Regions from separate parts of the Sporosarcina sp. NCCP-2331 genome, predicted to be linked through region 1. Evidence: predicted binding sites of a transcription regulator. Region 1 holds the regulator's gene; each other region holds the start of a gene.
The links. The regulator CtsR, encoded in region 1, represses protease genes until heat stress. The targets are predictions, from matches to a motif close to ATGGTCAATAAAGGTCAAACA.
Positions count from the first base shown of each region.

Region 2: a site for CtsR is predicted at 2,942-2,962, ahead of NCCP2331_RS11505 (ATP-dependent Clp protease ATP-binding subunit). Genes of this name have one in related genera too.
Region 3: a site for CtsR is predicted at 2,248-2,268, ahead of clpP (ATP-dependent Clp endopeptidase proteolytic subunit ClpP). Genes of this name have one in related genera too.

Region 1 is NZ_BRCD01000020.1:49,300-54,528, forward strand. Features, by position in the region: gene NCCP2331_RS12375 (ATP-dependent Clp protease ATP-binding subunit) at 1-347, opposite strand, end outside; gene mcsB (protein-arginine kinase McsB) at 533-1,621, opposite strand; gene NCCP2331_RS12385 (UvrB/UvrC motif-containing protein) at 1,611-2,162, opposite strand; gene NCCP2331_RS12390 (CtsR family transcriptional regulator) at 2,174-2,644, opposite strand; gene bioB (biotin synthase BioB) at 3,561-4,565, opposite strand; gene NCCP2331_RS12400 (biotin transporter BioY) at 4,562-5,161, opposite strand.
Region 2 is NZ_BRCD01000018.1:39,044-44,272, forward strand. Features, by position in the region: gene NCCP2331_RS11485 (endonuclease/exonuclease/phosphatase family protein) at 1-250, opposite strand, end outside; gene NCCP2331_RS11490 (GNAT family N-acetyltransferase) at 897-1,442, shown strand; gene NCCP2331_RS11495 (DUF2798 domain-containing protein) at 1,554-2,096, opposite strand; gene NCCP2331_RS11500 (reverse transcriptase-like protein) at 2,169-2,825, opposite strand; gene NCCP2331_RS11505 (ATP-dependent Clp protease ATP-binding subunit) at 3,047-5,164, shown strand.
Region 3 is NZ_BRCD01000011.1:17,042-22,270, reverse strand. Features, by position in the region: gene ehuC (ectoine/hydroxyectoine ABC transporter permease subunit EhuC) at 1-608, opposite strand, end outside; gene ehuB (ectoine/hydroxyectoine ABC transporter substrate-binding protein EhuB) at 741-1,628, opposite strand; tRNA gene NCCP2331_RS08205 (tRNA-Arg) at 2,049-2,120, opposite strand; gene clpP (ATP-dependent Clp endopeptidase proteolytic subunit ClpP) at 2,353-2,946, shown strand; gene NCCP2331_RS08195 (HPr family phosphocarrier protein) at 2,998-3,258, opposite strand; gene whiA (DNA-binding protein WhiA) at 3,304-4,236, opposite strand; gene NCCP2331_RS08185 (gluconeogenesis factor YvcK family protein) at 4,278-5,229, opposite strand, start outside.

The DNA of each region.
Region 1 (5,229 bases):
TCACGAATGAGGGCCAATAAAATGTGTTCTGTACCGATGTAGGAATGACCTAATTTACGTGACTCATCGACTGACAGTTCAATGACGCGTTTCGCACGCGGTGTATAATGAACGATGGGCCCCACATCTTTTGAGCCTACGCCTACGAGCACTTCCACTTCTCTTTCAATCGTATCCGCATTTACATTAATCGCTTCCAGTGCCTTCGCAGCGATGCCGCCGCCTTCTCGGATTAAACCAAGTAAAATATGCTCTGTCCCGATAGATTCATGTTTTAAACGGATAGCCTCTTCCTGAGCCAATTGCAAAACTTTTTGCGCACGTTGTGTAAATCGATTAAACATCATATTCATTCCCCTCTTTCCTTCATAAGTAAAAGATATTGTATATTATGCCACATATAGCATCCTTGCTTTACTGCCTACTACTATACCTATTCAATACATTTCCTAAAAAACCGTATTTCATGCATTGACTTTGACTATATTTGATTAATTGTAAATCGTTATCTGTGTTCTTGCAAAAGTTTTGCTTACGTTTCATTGGTGTCCGACTCAGCAGTTTGTGACCTTTCAATACTCAGTCGGTCACGGAATAATTGAGCACGGAAAACATCACGTTCGTCAGATGTCAGCTCTGTGCCCGCGTACTGCTGAAGGAAACCCGGCTGCATAAATATCATCAACTCATTCAAAATCGTCATATCGATATTTTTAATGATATCTAAATCAATACCCAAACGGACGTCAGACAAACATCTCGCCGCTTCTGCTGTCGGCAGGATCCTGGCATGTGTGATTGTGCCGAGCGAACGATACAGGCGATTCTCCAAGTGAACTTGTGATTTCGCCAGCAGCAGCTCACGTGATTTCTTTTCGTGACCAATTAAACGTTTTGAAATATTCTCGAGATCCTTCAGCACTTCCTCTTCTGATTTACCGAGTGTCGTTTGATTGGAAATCTGATAAATATTACCGAGCGCTTCACTGCCTTCGCCATAACTCCCGCGCACTACCATGCCGAGCCTGGAGATAGCCGGGACAATCCGCTCAATCTGTTTAGTGATTGTCAGAGCCGGCAGATGCATCATGACAGAGGCACGCATGCCCGTACCTGTATTGGATGGACAGCTCGTCAGATAGCCGAATGTCTCATCAAATGCGTAGTCCAGATTATTTTCGATTTCACTGTCTACTTTATCCGCCTGTTCATAAGCCTTTTCGATTTGAAATCCGGGATAAATACATTGAATGCGAATATGGTCTTCTTCATTCACCATGATACTGATCGTTTCATCTTCAGAAAGCAGAACAGAACCGTATTTTTCGGGATTAATCAGTTGCGGGCTCACCAAATGTTTTTCTACAAGTATTTGCCGTTCCAGCAATGTCAGATCAGACATGCTTGTGCCAGCAAAATGCAGTTCTTCCATTGAAGACACCGCCTGGTCGACAGCTTCATTGACCTGTTTCGCATCTTCTGCGGATGCACAGATCGGAAACAGCTGACTTTGTAAATTGCGCGCTAAACGGATTCGCGTAGAGAGCACAATATCCGAATGCTCACCTTTCGCCACCATCCAGCCGGTCAGCTCTTGATTAATAAATTTTTCAAATGACATGCTGATCGTCACCCCCGTCAGCCAGTTGCTGTTTCACCTGATTGGCTTCATCTCTCAGCTCGGCAGCTTCTTCAAACCGTTCTGCTTCGACTGCATCCTTCATTTTCGAACGAATGTCTTCCAGCTGTTTTTTTAAGGCAAAACGTTCATTGAAGGAAACAGGGATTTTTCCGCCATGGCTCGCATTGCCGTTGTGCAGTTTAGCAAATACTCTCGGCAGCTGTTCACGAAATGCGTCGTAGCATGTCGCACAGCCAAATTTACCGATGTCCAGAAAGCTGTGGAATGTGAGTCCGCAATTTGGACATTTCGGACCCTCCGGCATCGTTTCATTTGATTTTTGTTCCTGCAGCAAGTCCGAACCGCCCAGCCAATGAGCTAAAAACTGCTGGATGGATAAAGGTTCCTGATCCGGACTGAATGAAAATGTCTGAGAATAAAACGCGCATTTATCGCATAGATGCCGTTCGGTCACACCGTTCATCGTTTCCTGTTTGAAAACTACGGTAGCCGGCCGCTCTTTACAGTTTTCACATAGCATGTATATCCACCTCAATCCACTTCTTCATAAATTAACGTCACTAACATGGCACGAAGGATACGCGAACGCAATGCATCGCGCTCAGGAAGCATATAGCGCAATGTATTGCGGCCGACAGCTGCCAGCATGAGCTTCGCTTCGCGCTCGTTAATCACTTCTTCTTCAATTAATCGATAAATTACGTCTTCCGCCATTGTGGAGGACGCTTCATCTTCCAGACTTTCCACTGCTTGTTCGAGTAAATCTTTACGGGAGTTCGTCTTCACCCGATAGATCCGGATATAACCGCCGCCGCCCCGTTTCGATTCCACTGCATAGCCTCTTTCGACTGTAAAACGGGTTTTGATTACATAATTGATCTGTGAAGGAACACATTGGAATTTCTCAGCCACTTCATTCCGTTTGATTTCAACAGAAGCACTACCTTCCTCTTCGATGATCGCCTTCAAATATCCTTCTATAATGTCAGAAATATTCCGCATCTCGTCACCTCGTTTCTGCTCGTTCGTCTAGTTGACTTTGACTATCTTTGACTTGATTGTATCGCAGAAAACGGGTCGGATGCAATTGATATGTTTTGTACGGACGGCAGTTTTTGCCAATCCTGCTAGCGCTAGGCTTTCACTCTCTGCGTCCGATTATTCATGAATTTACTACCTTTTCTTCGACATAAAAAACCGCACAGTAAGATCTGCACGGTTTTCATTCGTTTATATATAAGTTGTGTTAATAAATAAGCATTCTATAAGTTACCTAGTACCGTTGATTTCCGTTCTAGGCGGACGCGTTCTGGAGGGCCCGCGGTGAGCCAACTTGAAGTGCAAAGATGTGCTCCTAACGCTTCGCTTTTACTCGCAAAAGCCGTTCTTCGTGACGGCTCTCGCTGCGCTCCCGCAAGTTGGCTCACCTGTCGGGCTGATCCTCCCAGAGTCGCCGCCTTCCACTTCGGTACACTGGCTGGTGTTTCAAGACTTTTTGTGTGAGCAGGCAGTATGAGCACACGATTTGGGGCTATTACAATGGGTAAGGTTTTTCATGCAATACTTATCATCCTGCAAAGGCTTAGATTCTTGTGATCGATGCATTTCCAAACTCGAGATACAGAACAAGACAAGCTAATTCATACTCTGCAAAAAAATCAGTACATTGTACTTTCTCCCACACCAGCGCTGGCGCAACTGCGGGGTCGGCCGTTGCTGTGAGACTGCTGGCACGTTCTTCGCCAGTAGGCTCATAGCGTAAGGCAATCCCCCAGCGCCGAAGCGGGTTTAAACTGCAAACTCACACTTCAATTAAAATCCCTACAAAGTCGAGAAACGAAATCCGCACATAGTAAATCCACACACTGCCAACATGCACGTGACGGGTTGTCAAGCACATGTTTTGGTGAAGAGCCACTTATATAGATACTTTTTCTTTTTTCAGCGGTTCCAGATCGACTTCAAAGCCCATGTCTTCAAGCATCTGGCGGTCTTTGTCATTCTCTTGCCCCGCAGTTGTCAGATAGTCGCCAATGAAAATGGAGTTGGCTGCATATAAACCAAGGGGCTGCAGACTGCGCAGATTCACTTCACGTCCGCCTGAAATCCGAATTTCTTTCGTCGGATTAATATAGCGGAACAGGCTGAGCACTTTCAGACAATAGCGCGGGTCCAATTCAGATGTGCCTTCAAGCGGCGTCCCGTCCACCGCATGCAGAAAGTTCACCGGAATAGAATCTGCATCTAGAACCCGCAGGCTGTGCGCCATCGAAATGACATCTTCTTTCGTCTCACGCATCCCGACAATGACGCCGGAACAAGGGGATATACCTGCTTCTTTCGCATGGCCTACTGTGTTTACACGGTCATCATACGTATGCGATGTCGTAATGCTTTCATGATGCTCGGCAGACGTGTTTAAGTTGTGGTTATAACGATCCACGCCTGCCTCTTTCAAACGTACTGCCTGCTCCGGCTTCAAGATGCCGAGACATGCACAGACCGTCATTCCTTCATGCTTTTCTTTGATTTTCTTCACCGAATCAATCACGATTTCAAGCTCACTGTCACGGGGTCCGCGTCCACTCGCCACGATGCAGTAGGTACCCGCTTTATTAGCAGCAGCGCGCTCTGCCCCTTCCAGAATTTCTTCCGATTTCATCATGGCATACTTTTCAACAGGCGCTTTTGATATGATCGACTGCGCACAATAGCCGCAGTTTTCGGGACAAAGCCCTGACTTTGTATTAATAATCATATTGAGCTTCACTTTGTTTCCATAGTAATGAGAGCGAATGGAATACGTTGCGTGAAGAAGCATCAATAAATCCTTGTCGGGACTATTTAGAATGGACAGCGCTTCCTCGTCCGTCAGTACATGCCCCTCCAAGACTCTATCAGCCAGCAGTTGATAATTCGTCATAATGTCCGCCTCACTTTCAAGTGTTTTGAAATTCTAAATGCAAAGACTCCTGCAAGCACAGCCAGTATAATATCTTTCGGCAGCGGCGGAACCATCCAAATCCACGCAATCTTATAGGTGAATACTTCCGGTGCCGCAGCCCACATTTTATAGGCAGCGTACATCAGGTTTGTTCCGATTAGGTAGTTAATTGCCGTCCCGATGAGTGCTGCTGTAATAAAAGCCGGCAGCGTGTTTTTCCGCTCTACGATCTTTCCCGCAACATAGGCAACGAGAATAAATGAAACGATAAAGCCGAAAGTCGGGCTTAAAATCTGACCGAACCCTCCTGAGAATCTGGCAAATACCGGTGCTCCCGCAAGACCGACCAGCATATACACAGTCATCGACAGCGCCCCTAGACGGCTGCCAAGCAATAATCCAGACAAGACCGCAAAGAACGTCTGAAGTGTGATGGGTACATTCATGACTACCAGGAATGGCAGAATGGATGTAATATTGGCTCCTATCATCATAAGTGCCGCGAACATTCCGCTGTATACAACTGCCAGCGCCCCCAGCTGATTTTTCGTACGTCCTTCTGTAATTGTTGTCATCCTTACACCCCTTAACTTTTTGGTTACTATAAAAATAGTAATAGTTAACTCATTTTATGTCAACCGGA
Region 2 (5,229 bases), on a different contig from region 1:
GCCATCTCGCCAGATCGGCAACTTGATTGGTAAATCCGCTGCGCTCGGAAAAGTGATTGTCCACTTCCTGTAATCCTATTATATCAGCACCGGAATTTCTGATTACCTCTGCCGTGCGGCGAAGGTCTACTCGTCCATCCATTCCCATTCCGTGTGCGATATTGAATGACATCACCCGCAAACTATGAACCTGTTCTGTGCAAGTACTGCTGAAAATCCGGTTCACTGGCTGTGCCACGTATCCTGTCATGAAATCTCTCCTTTTTATATGGTCACTTCACCGTTCTATTGAATACTATAACCATATAATATGTAGAAATTGTAAACCTGCTATAAAGAATTGTAAAGAATACGTGTGAAAAGTTCATGAAATCGACTTGAATAGCAGGCAGCCTGAATTCATTATGGATAGTGAAAAGTACAGGAAGAACCGGTACGTCTCCCATCAGGTTTAACAGTTCAGATAAACAGGTATAGATCATATAGAAAGGTATGGAAAGGGAGGTGAACGACGTTGTCAAAACAGTGGAACTTTATTTTTGGAAATAAGTTGATTACAGTCTTTGATAAAAGCAAGGAGCAAGCGGAAAGAAAAGCGCGCAACATTTATAGAGAAATGAAATAGGAGGCGGGTTGATTTGCCCGCTTAAAAGCAGTCAGTATAGCGTTATGGGAAAGCATCGATTACAGACGATGCTTATTTTTTTGTTAATAAAATCCCTATTTCTGAAAAATATTTGATAGTTGTTTCCCTGTCATACTCGTTATCTAGTTAAAAAGAGAAGCATTTAAACTAACAAAATGTTTCAAAAACAGTCCTGTATGTTAAAATAAATTGTATAATTCAGAGAAGAACATCAAGTGAAATAATGTTATTGCTGGAAGGGGTCCCGTTAATGAAGCAGGCGATAGAAATAGGAATGTTACCGGTTGATGCCGGCGCCAATACCGTGGATGTAGAACATATCACGAAAATCGTGAACCGTGTGTACGCGGCATCTGAAATAGGGTTATGGAAAGACGGTGCCGCCCGCATCACCACAGCAGAAGTGGCAGAGTACATAGGCAATGGAGAGGTGGCTGCGGCTTGGTCAAACGGGCAGATTGTCGGATGCATACGCGTTTACCGGATGAGTGAGGGTACAGCGGAATTCGGCATGCTGGCTGTGGACGACGCATGTCAGGGAGCTGGTATTGGCCGGAAGTTAATTCAGTTTGTTGAAGAGGAATTTAAAGAAAAAGATTTCTTTTACATGCAGCTGGAATTGCTGGTGCCTGAACAAGGTTTGCATGAAGTAAAGGAAGGTTTGCGACAATGGTATACGCGGCTTGGCTATCAAAAGGCGTATATGGAAACAATGGAAGCTTCCTTTCCTCAATTGGTGCCGATGCTGGCTGTGCCCTGTGAAATTCATGTCTATCAAAAGAAACTGGTCTACTAGTAATTAAAGATGCCTGGCCCTCAAAAAATCTGTTAAGGGTCAGGTACCATTTCTAATAGGCGTTTACAATGGCAGGATTGTCATTTACCGCAAAGAAGTATTTTTCCTATCTTATCTCTTCGCAATTGAAGTGACTGGAGATAATGTTTCTTTTAAAGTCGAAGGTTTCACATATTTCACTAATAATCTGCGCGAAATCGGCCCAACAATGAGTAATTGAGAGGGAAGCGCTACAATGAAATTCAAGCCTGCCAGCTTAAGATAAACGGTTATAATGGACCCTTCAATCCCGGTTGTGAGGGACGTAACTATCAGTCCGTATCCAGACATAATCAAAATCATAAGTGGAACCATACAAACAGAAATCGCTAGAATGAAATTCCGTTCACTTGATTTTGCAAATGGAAGAGACTGCGCAAGTTTACGTGCTGGCGGCCCCACAATTGTCTCGGCTGCGAATGCAATGAAGAATGTGATGATAAATTGAATGGTGAATCCACCCAAAGTAAACTTCGTCAAGCCATACAATGTTGTATTGTAAACAGACATGATGAGAACCATTCCAAAGCACATGAACAGACCGAAGATAATACCTTCTTTTTTAGTACTAGGTAAAATATAACTTCCTTTCGTGAGAAGAATATATCCTAGTATATAGACTTTTACTTTTCTTCATAAGTGACGTTCATGTGAATTATTTTGGACTGTCCGAGAACCTGGCACCTTTTATGTTCGCTCCACTACAGCTGTAACTTCCACACCTGCCAAAGCCTGCGCAGCAAGTCGATCCGCTTCGCTATTTGTCTTCCGTGATACATACTCAAACTCCGGCTGAAACCCTAATGCATCCATTTTTGCTTCAATTTTATCCGCCCAGTTGTAGAGGTCTTCTTCGATTACCGGCCATTCTTCATTTAAATGATTAATCACAACTTTAGAATCGCCCAGCACCTTGATGGGTAAGTGGTGTGCTCCCAGAATCTCAAGTTCCTGCAGGCAGAGATGAAGTGCCGCATATTCCGCTTCGTTATTGGAGATGAGGCCCGTGATGGCTAAATTCCTTCTTAATCTAAATGATTTTCCATTCTGTTCGTAATAGATGACACAGCCAAGCCCCGCCATCTTTGTTTCCCAATCAAATCCTCCGTCAAAATATACAATGATATTATGCGGTTCTGTTTCGATTCCCTTTACATAACTTTTCAATTCCTTCAGAGTCCAGAAACTGTCGTACTGATCTAAGAATTGTATGTGTTTTGTACGTCCGGTTTTATCAAGATCCTCTGCAATCAGCAAGGCCTGTGCTGCAGGCATTTCTTCAGAACGGAAGAACGTTTCTGTGCCTTTCTTCGATCGATAACTCCACTCGATGACCAGATTCATTGGAATCCCTCCTATACATTCAGTTTATCCAACCTTTCATATTAAAAACCTTTTAAAGACTTGAGTTCTTATGAAATTATGGTGAGCAGTTCGTAATAAGACAAGCATAATGGTTGAAGGTCAAAGTACGTCAGAGTATAATATAGGTATAGATCAAAGATAGTCAATGTCAGTAATCCTGACTTGGCCGTTCAAAATGAACTCACAAGGGGGAGCCAACTATGAAATGTCAACATTGCGGAAAGAACGAAGCAGCAATGAGTTTTAGACTGCAAATTAATCAGCATGCGATGCAGGTGCATATTTGCCAAGCGTGCTATCAAGAGATGCGGGGTCAATTGGCTGCCGGTCATATGCCTTCATTCAGCAACGAAGTCAGCCACTTCTTCCAAGAAAATGGCGGCAAGAAAGGCCATGTTCAAGTCAGAGAAGAAGCAGAAGGCCGTGCACCCGGCTTGCTGGATCAGTTGGGTAAAAACCTATCGAATGATGCAAGAGATGGATTGATTGATCCGGTTATTGGCCGGGAGACAGAAATTAAACGAGTAATTGAGACATTAAATAGAAGAAATAAAAATAATCCCGTATTGATCGGGGAACCGGGCGTCGGTAAAACAGCTATTGCTGAAGGACTCGCGGTGAAGATTCATGAAGGTGATGTACCGGCCAAGCTGCGCAACAAAGAAGTGTATGTGCTCGATGTGGCATCACTTGTTACCAACACAGGAATTCGCGGTCAATTTGAAGAACGGATGAAGCAGCTGATCGAAGAGCTCGAATCTCGGGATGAAGTCTTGCTGTTCGTGGACGAAATTCACTTGCTTGTAGGAGCAGGAACAGCAGAAGGTTCTCAGATGGATGCAGGGAACATTTTAAAACCTGCACTGGCTCGCGGAAGCCTGCAGCTGATTGGGGCGACAACGTTAAAAGAGTACCGTCAGATTGAAAAAGATGCGGCACTTGAACGCCGGTTCCAGCCGATTATCGTAAAAGAACCGTCTGCTGAAGATACAATCAAAATATTGAACGGCATTAAAGACCGTTATGAAAGTTTCCATGAAGTGTCTTATCCAGATGAAGCGCTACAGGCTTGTGTAAGCTTGTCAGAGCGTTATATTCAGGAACGTTTCCTGCCGGATAAAGCAATCGACTTGCTCGATGAAGCAGGTGCGCGCTTGAATCTTACGCACGTATCTTCTGACTTCATGTCTACCCGTCTGCAGGAAGTTGTTCAGCAGAAAGAGCAAGCGGCAGAGCAGGAAAATTACGAGAAAGCAGCCACTTTACATCAGGAAGAGATGCAGCTGAAAGAAAAAATAAATGCTGCCAGACAAAATGGAGGAACAGCACAGACGATCGTTACTGTTGCAGATATTGCACAGATTGTTGAAGAGAAAACAGGTATTCCCGTGACGAAACTGCAAACTGCAGAACAGGCCAAAATGAAAGGTCTTGCTGAAAACCTCAGCAAAAAAGTAGTTGGACAGGCTGAAGCGGTCGATAAAATTGCCAAAGCAATCCGCCGCAGCCGCGCAGGTCTGAAATCCAAAGACCGTCCGATTGGTTCGTTCCTGTTCGTAGGCCCTACCGGCGTCGGTAAAACAGAAATCACGAAAGTGCTGGCGGAAGAGTTATTCGGTTCCCGGGATTCACTAATTCGACTGGATATGAGTGAGTACATGGAAAAACACGCGGTTTCCAAGATTATTGGTTCACCTCCAGGATATGTCGGCCATGAAGAAGCTGGACAGCTGACAGAACAAATCCGACGCAATCCGTATTCTATTCTGCTCCTGGATGAGATTGAAAAAGCGCATCCTGATGTGCAGAATATGTTCCTGCAAATTATGGAAGACGGCAGATTGACTGATTCTCACGGCCGCACTGTCAGCTTTAAAGATACGGTTATTATTATGACAAGCAACGCAGGTACTGGTGTGAAGAAAATGACTGTCGGTTTCAATAAAGCCGAACACGAGTCTGTGGCGATGCTTGAAACGCTGGGTGATTACTTCAAGCCGGAATTCTTGAACCGCTTTGATTCGATTGTGGCTTTCAATGAACTGGCAGAAGAAGACTTGCTGGTGATCGTAGACTTGATGCTTGGAGATCTTCAGGAAGCTATCGAGGAAAACCAAATTGACATCCATATTACTGCAGAAGCTAAACAAGCTTTAGTTTCATTGGGATATGACAGCCGTTTCGGTGCGCGTCCGCTTCGAAGAGTCATTCAGGATAAAATTGAAGACCCGTTGACAGACCTGCTTTTAGAAGAGGATTCTGTTGAGAAGGTCAGCGTAGAGGTTGTAGAGAACGAAATAGTCGTTCGGCGAGTATAATAATATAGAAGTAAAGAGGGCTGTTCATAAGTCACATTCATTTTGACTTATGAACAGTCTTTTTG
Region 3 (5,229 bases), on a different contig from region 1:
ATCAACGGCAGCGCAATCACAAAGTACATTACGAGGAGAAGTACATAAACCATCGGGGATTCCGCTATGTGCGTGCTTCGGTAAATATTTCCGTAATACAGCAGATCAGTCAATCCTATGAGTGATACTAATGAAGTTGCTTTCAAAATCTGTATTAAATAATTACCGTATTCCGGTAGCATCATGCGCAGAGCCTGCGGCAAAATAATATGGCGCATACGCTGGAACTTCGATAAATTCAGTGCGATAGATGCTTCTGTCTGTCCTGCAGACACCGCCTGAATCGATCCTCTGACGATTTCGGACATATAGGCTCCGTAGTTCAATGAGATCGCGAGGACTGCTACCCATACATCACTTCCAAGATGAATATTGAATAATCCTGGAAGTGCGTAGGAAAACCAGAATAATTGTACAATCAGCGAGGTGCCGCGGAATATCTCTACGTAAAAACCAGTGAATCCACGCAGCAGGGGGTTCGAATTAACACGCGAAAGCCCTGCAACCAGTGCAATGATGCTCGCGCAGATAATCGACAGGAACAATACCTGCAGCGTAATACCCAGCCCTTGTACGACCGCAGAAAATATATCGGGTAAGGAATTCACAAAAACCACTCCATTATTTATTGATCGTTAGTTAAAAACCAATTGCCGTCCGGTCTGCATCTGCCAGACTGACGGCCGATTTAACGAAAGAAAAAAGGTCATGCCGCTGTTGGGCATGACCCGGCTGTTCTCTTAGTAGTTATCTCCGTTACAAACACTTTCCGTCGTAATCTCGTTTTCCACCAAGTTATTTTCTTCGGTAAAGCCGAACGGTTCAATCAATGCAGCGATTTCGCCGCTTTCTTTCAACTTCTTCAATTCTTCGTTGTATGCTTCGCGCAGTTCGTCGTCACCATTCAAGAAAGCTGCCGCACCGTAGCTTGGCACTCCTTCGATATCCGGCTGTTCAAAATCTGTGACGAACTCCAATTTTTCATTGTTTGCAGATTCCAATGCCATCTTAATCGTCATCTCAGTGCCTGTCGTAACAGCTGCACGGCCTGATTCAACTGCCGAGAATGAAGCCGGGATATCCGGAACCATCATAATCTGGCTCTCCGCAACTCCTTCACGGATCATGAAGTCTTTTTCTGTCGCTCCGCTCATGACTGCTACTTTAATAGACGGATCAGCAGCGATATCCTTGTAACTCTTCAGATTCATCGGGTTGCCTTTTTCAACAATCAGGCCCTCACCATACTTAATTTCCGGCTCACCGAATGAAACGTTTGAGCAGCGGTCCGGTGAAATAGCCATACCTGCTGTAATCACATCAAACTTGCCGGCGCCTAACCCCGGGATCAATTGACCGAATTCGGAGAGCTTGCCGTCCACTTCGTCAACGCCCAGGTTTTCAAAGACCGCTTTGGCAATAGCAACCGCAGCACCTTGCAATTCGCCATTTTCTTCATACGCATACGGTTTCTCATTGGCAAAGCCGACTCTGACAACGCCCTTATCTTTTAGTTCATCCAACTTGCTGCCGCTTCCACTGCTGCCGGAATCTGAATCTCCGCTACCGCATGCTGCGAGCAAAAGAAGCATCATCACCGCCATAATACCTATCGCCGATTTCTTCATAATTCTCCTCCTTGATATTTTCATAAAACTTTCGTTTTACTTATTTGATAGATTACCATAACTAAAATTCGAGTTCAAACCAATTTTCATAATTTCTTAAAGTGTAAAATAATTACTGTTCTCGCTAACTATTGGTATGACAGCGTTTGCACGAGTCTTTTTCGACAATAATTTATTTAATTTTTATTTTTTACTAGGTGAAAAGACAGGCCTTTCTCTGTTTCATGAGTAATCTCCTGGGTATTTCCCTTTTTATATTTCCAGCCTTTCTTTCTATTCAAGTTGAGCTCTTATTAAATTAATCAAGAAAAATGAATTTAATTCATTCGGACGTTTTTTCTGCTGACTGCCTCTGGACAGATAAAAAAAGACTGAACAAATCGCATATGCGATCTGTTCAGTCTTCTTACTAATTAGTAGTGCCCTCGGCGGGAGTCGAACCCACATTTTAAGCTTCGGAGGCTTACGTGCTATCCATTGCACCACGAGGACTTGATATGATTTTCACATTTTTTACACGCTTCAAAAACAACTTGCAGAAAAAAGATATCCCTCTTTGAGACATCTTCCATTATATCGTGGAATAGAATGAAAAGCAATAGCTATTTATAAGGCGAATGATTTGACCTTTGTTGACCAACTTATGTAAAATACAATTATAGTTGAAATACCAACTGATTTCAACAGAACGATTATTACGAAACATTAAAAGGAGGAAGTACCATTGAATCTAATTCCTACAGTTATTGAACAAACAAACCGCGGTGAGCGGGCGTATGACATCTATTCCCGCTTGCTGAAAGACCGGATTATCATGCTCGGAAGCGGAATCGATGACAATGTCTCAAATTCGATCGTAGCGCAGCTCTTATTCCTGGAAGCTGAAGATCCGGAAAAAGATATCTCCATTTACATTAACAGCCCGGGCGGAAGCATTACAGCAGGTATGGCAATCTACGATACAATGCAGTTTATCAAACCCGATATCCAGACAATCTGCATCGGTATGGCAGCATCCATGGGCGCATTCTTGCTGACAGCAGGAGCTCCAGGCAAGCGTTATGCATTGCCGAATGCCGAAGTGATGATTCACCAGCCACTCGGCGGCGCACAAGGTCAGGCGACTGAAATAGAAATCGCTGCAAAGCGCATCTTGCACTTGCGTGAGAAGCTGAATCAAATCTTAGCTGACCGCACTGGACAGCCGATTGATGTCATCGCGAAAGATACAGACCGTGATAATTTCATGACAGCGGAACGCGCGAAAGAATACGGCTTGATCGATCACATCGTTCAGCGCAGCGATATGAAGAAATAAGCAAAATGAGTAAACGAAAACCGATTCTTCCAAAAGGAGAATCGGTTTTTTTTATTGCTGTTCAGTTTCTACAAGTTGTGCCAGATTTTCAAGAGCCAAATCTTCATCGATGCCGTCTGCCTGCAAAGTGATTTCCGTACCTTTTGCAATCGCCAGGCTCATGATCCCCATAATACTTTTGGCGTTTACCTGACGAACTTCTTTTTTCAAGTAAATATCAGCAGAGTATTTATTCGCTTCTTGCACAAATAATGCTGCCTGTCTTGCCTGTAAACCAGGTTTTATTCCTACCTTCACTGTTTTTTCTACCATATTGTATGCTCCTTTTCTTTCTTTTTCAGAATATAATACATTTGATCAGTTTCCGCGCAGCCGCTCGGCTATCTCTTCAATCTTTCGCAAGCGGTGGTTAACGCCTGATTTACTGACAGATGCACCGGACACCAGTTCACCCAGCTCTTTCAATGTGACGTCTTGATGCGCCACACGCAGCTGTGCAATTTCCTGCAGCCTCTCCGGCAGTTGTTCCAGTCCGATCGTCTGTTCAATCAGCTTAATATTTTCCACCTGACGCTGTGCCGCGCCAATTGTCTTGTTCAGATTAGCTGTCTCGCAATTCACAAGCCGGTTTACACTGTTCCGCATATCTCTCATAATACGAACGTCTTCAAATTTCATAAGCGAGACATGCGCCCCGATGAGTCCAAGAAAATCAGATATTTTCTCAGCCTCTTTCAAATAAGCGATAAATCCTTTTTTGCGTTCGATGGACTTCGCATTTAATTGGAACCGGTTCATCAGTTCCACAAGTGACTCACTATGCTTTTGATAGCTTGAAAACACTTCTAAGTGATACGAAGAGGTTTCTGGATTATTGACCGAACCTCCCGCCAAGAAAGCACCGCGTAAATACGCTCTCGCACAGCAGTCCATTTCAATTAGCACCGGATCAATCGTATCAACCATCTGGAAATCATGGGTTATAATGGAGAGCGCTTCCAGCAAGTCTTTTGCGCCGTCCCGTATCCGGCAAATATACACGTTATTTTTCTTCAAACGCATTTTCTTCCGTACCAGCAATTCTACTTTATAAGGATACAGCTTTTTCAGATTGGAATAAAGCCTTCTCGCAATCGCCGCGTTTTCAGTCTGCACATCCAGACTCAGTTGTTTATTGGAAAAAGACATCACGCCATTCATTCGAATAAAAGCAGCGATCTCCGCTTTAATACAGCAGTCATCCGCTTCAATTTGCGTCAGCTCTTTTTTTGTTTTAGATGCAAAAGACATGATATTCCCCCTTTTCGGCGATCTTCATATCTATCCGTCTTCTACGTTCTCTCTATATATCGCATGAGCACATCCGCCACGTCCGCTGATTTATGCATAATCACACCGTTGAACACCGTCGCGATTTCCTGCACAAAAACTTCGGGAACGAGCATTTGCAGTCTGTCCAGATCATTTTCCACCAGCCAGGGTTCTTCATCGGCAGGTATCCCGTACGCACGTCTGAAGGCATCTGCGTTATTGACGAGCACTGCATCCAGGAAAGGCACTCCCGCGTGGTCATACAGCGCCTGAACATGCTCAGAGGCCGTATACCGAAATGTCTCGCCTCTTTGCGTCGTCAAGTTGCCGATATACACTTTTTTCGCCTGGCTCGCAAGTACGGCTTCCCGTATATCCTGCACCAGAATCGTCGGCAAGATACTTGTATATAAACTGCCTGGACCAAATATGATCAAATCTGCTTTTTTGATCGTCTCAGCCGTCTCCGGCAGCGGCTTCACATCTTGAGGTGAAATGAAGACATTGCGAATTTTCCGCCCGTAGAGAGGAATTTTCGATTCACCTGTAATAATTGAACCATCTTCTAGCTCTGCATGCAAGGTAATCCGTTGATTTGCTGCAGGCAATACTTTCCCTTTTATGTTCAGGACCAGCCCCATTTGCTCCACCGCACGCGCAAAATCGCCTGTAATGTTCGTTAATGCGGTCAGCATGAGGTTCCCGAGCGAGTGACCTTTCAAATCGTCGGAACCTTCGAAACGGTACTGGAACATCTTCTCAATCAACGGTTCGACATCTGAAAGCGCTGCCATAACCTGTCGGATGTCCCCTGGAGGCGGGATGTCGTATTGGTCAAATAAACGTCCCGAACTGCCTCCGTCATCTGCTACTGTGACAATAGCCGTCAAATCAATGGGATAGCGCTTCAATCCGCGTAAAATGGTTGAAAGGCCTGTTCCCCCTCCGAATACTACGACTCTTTTTATAGTA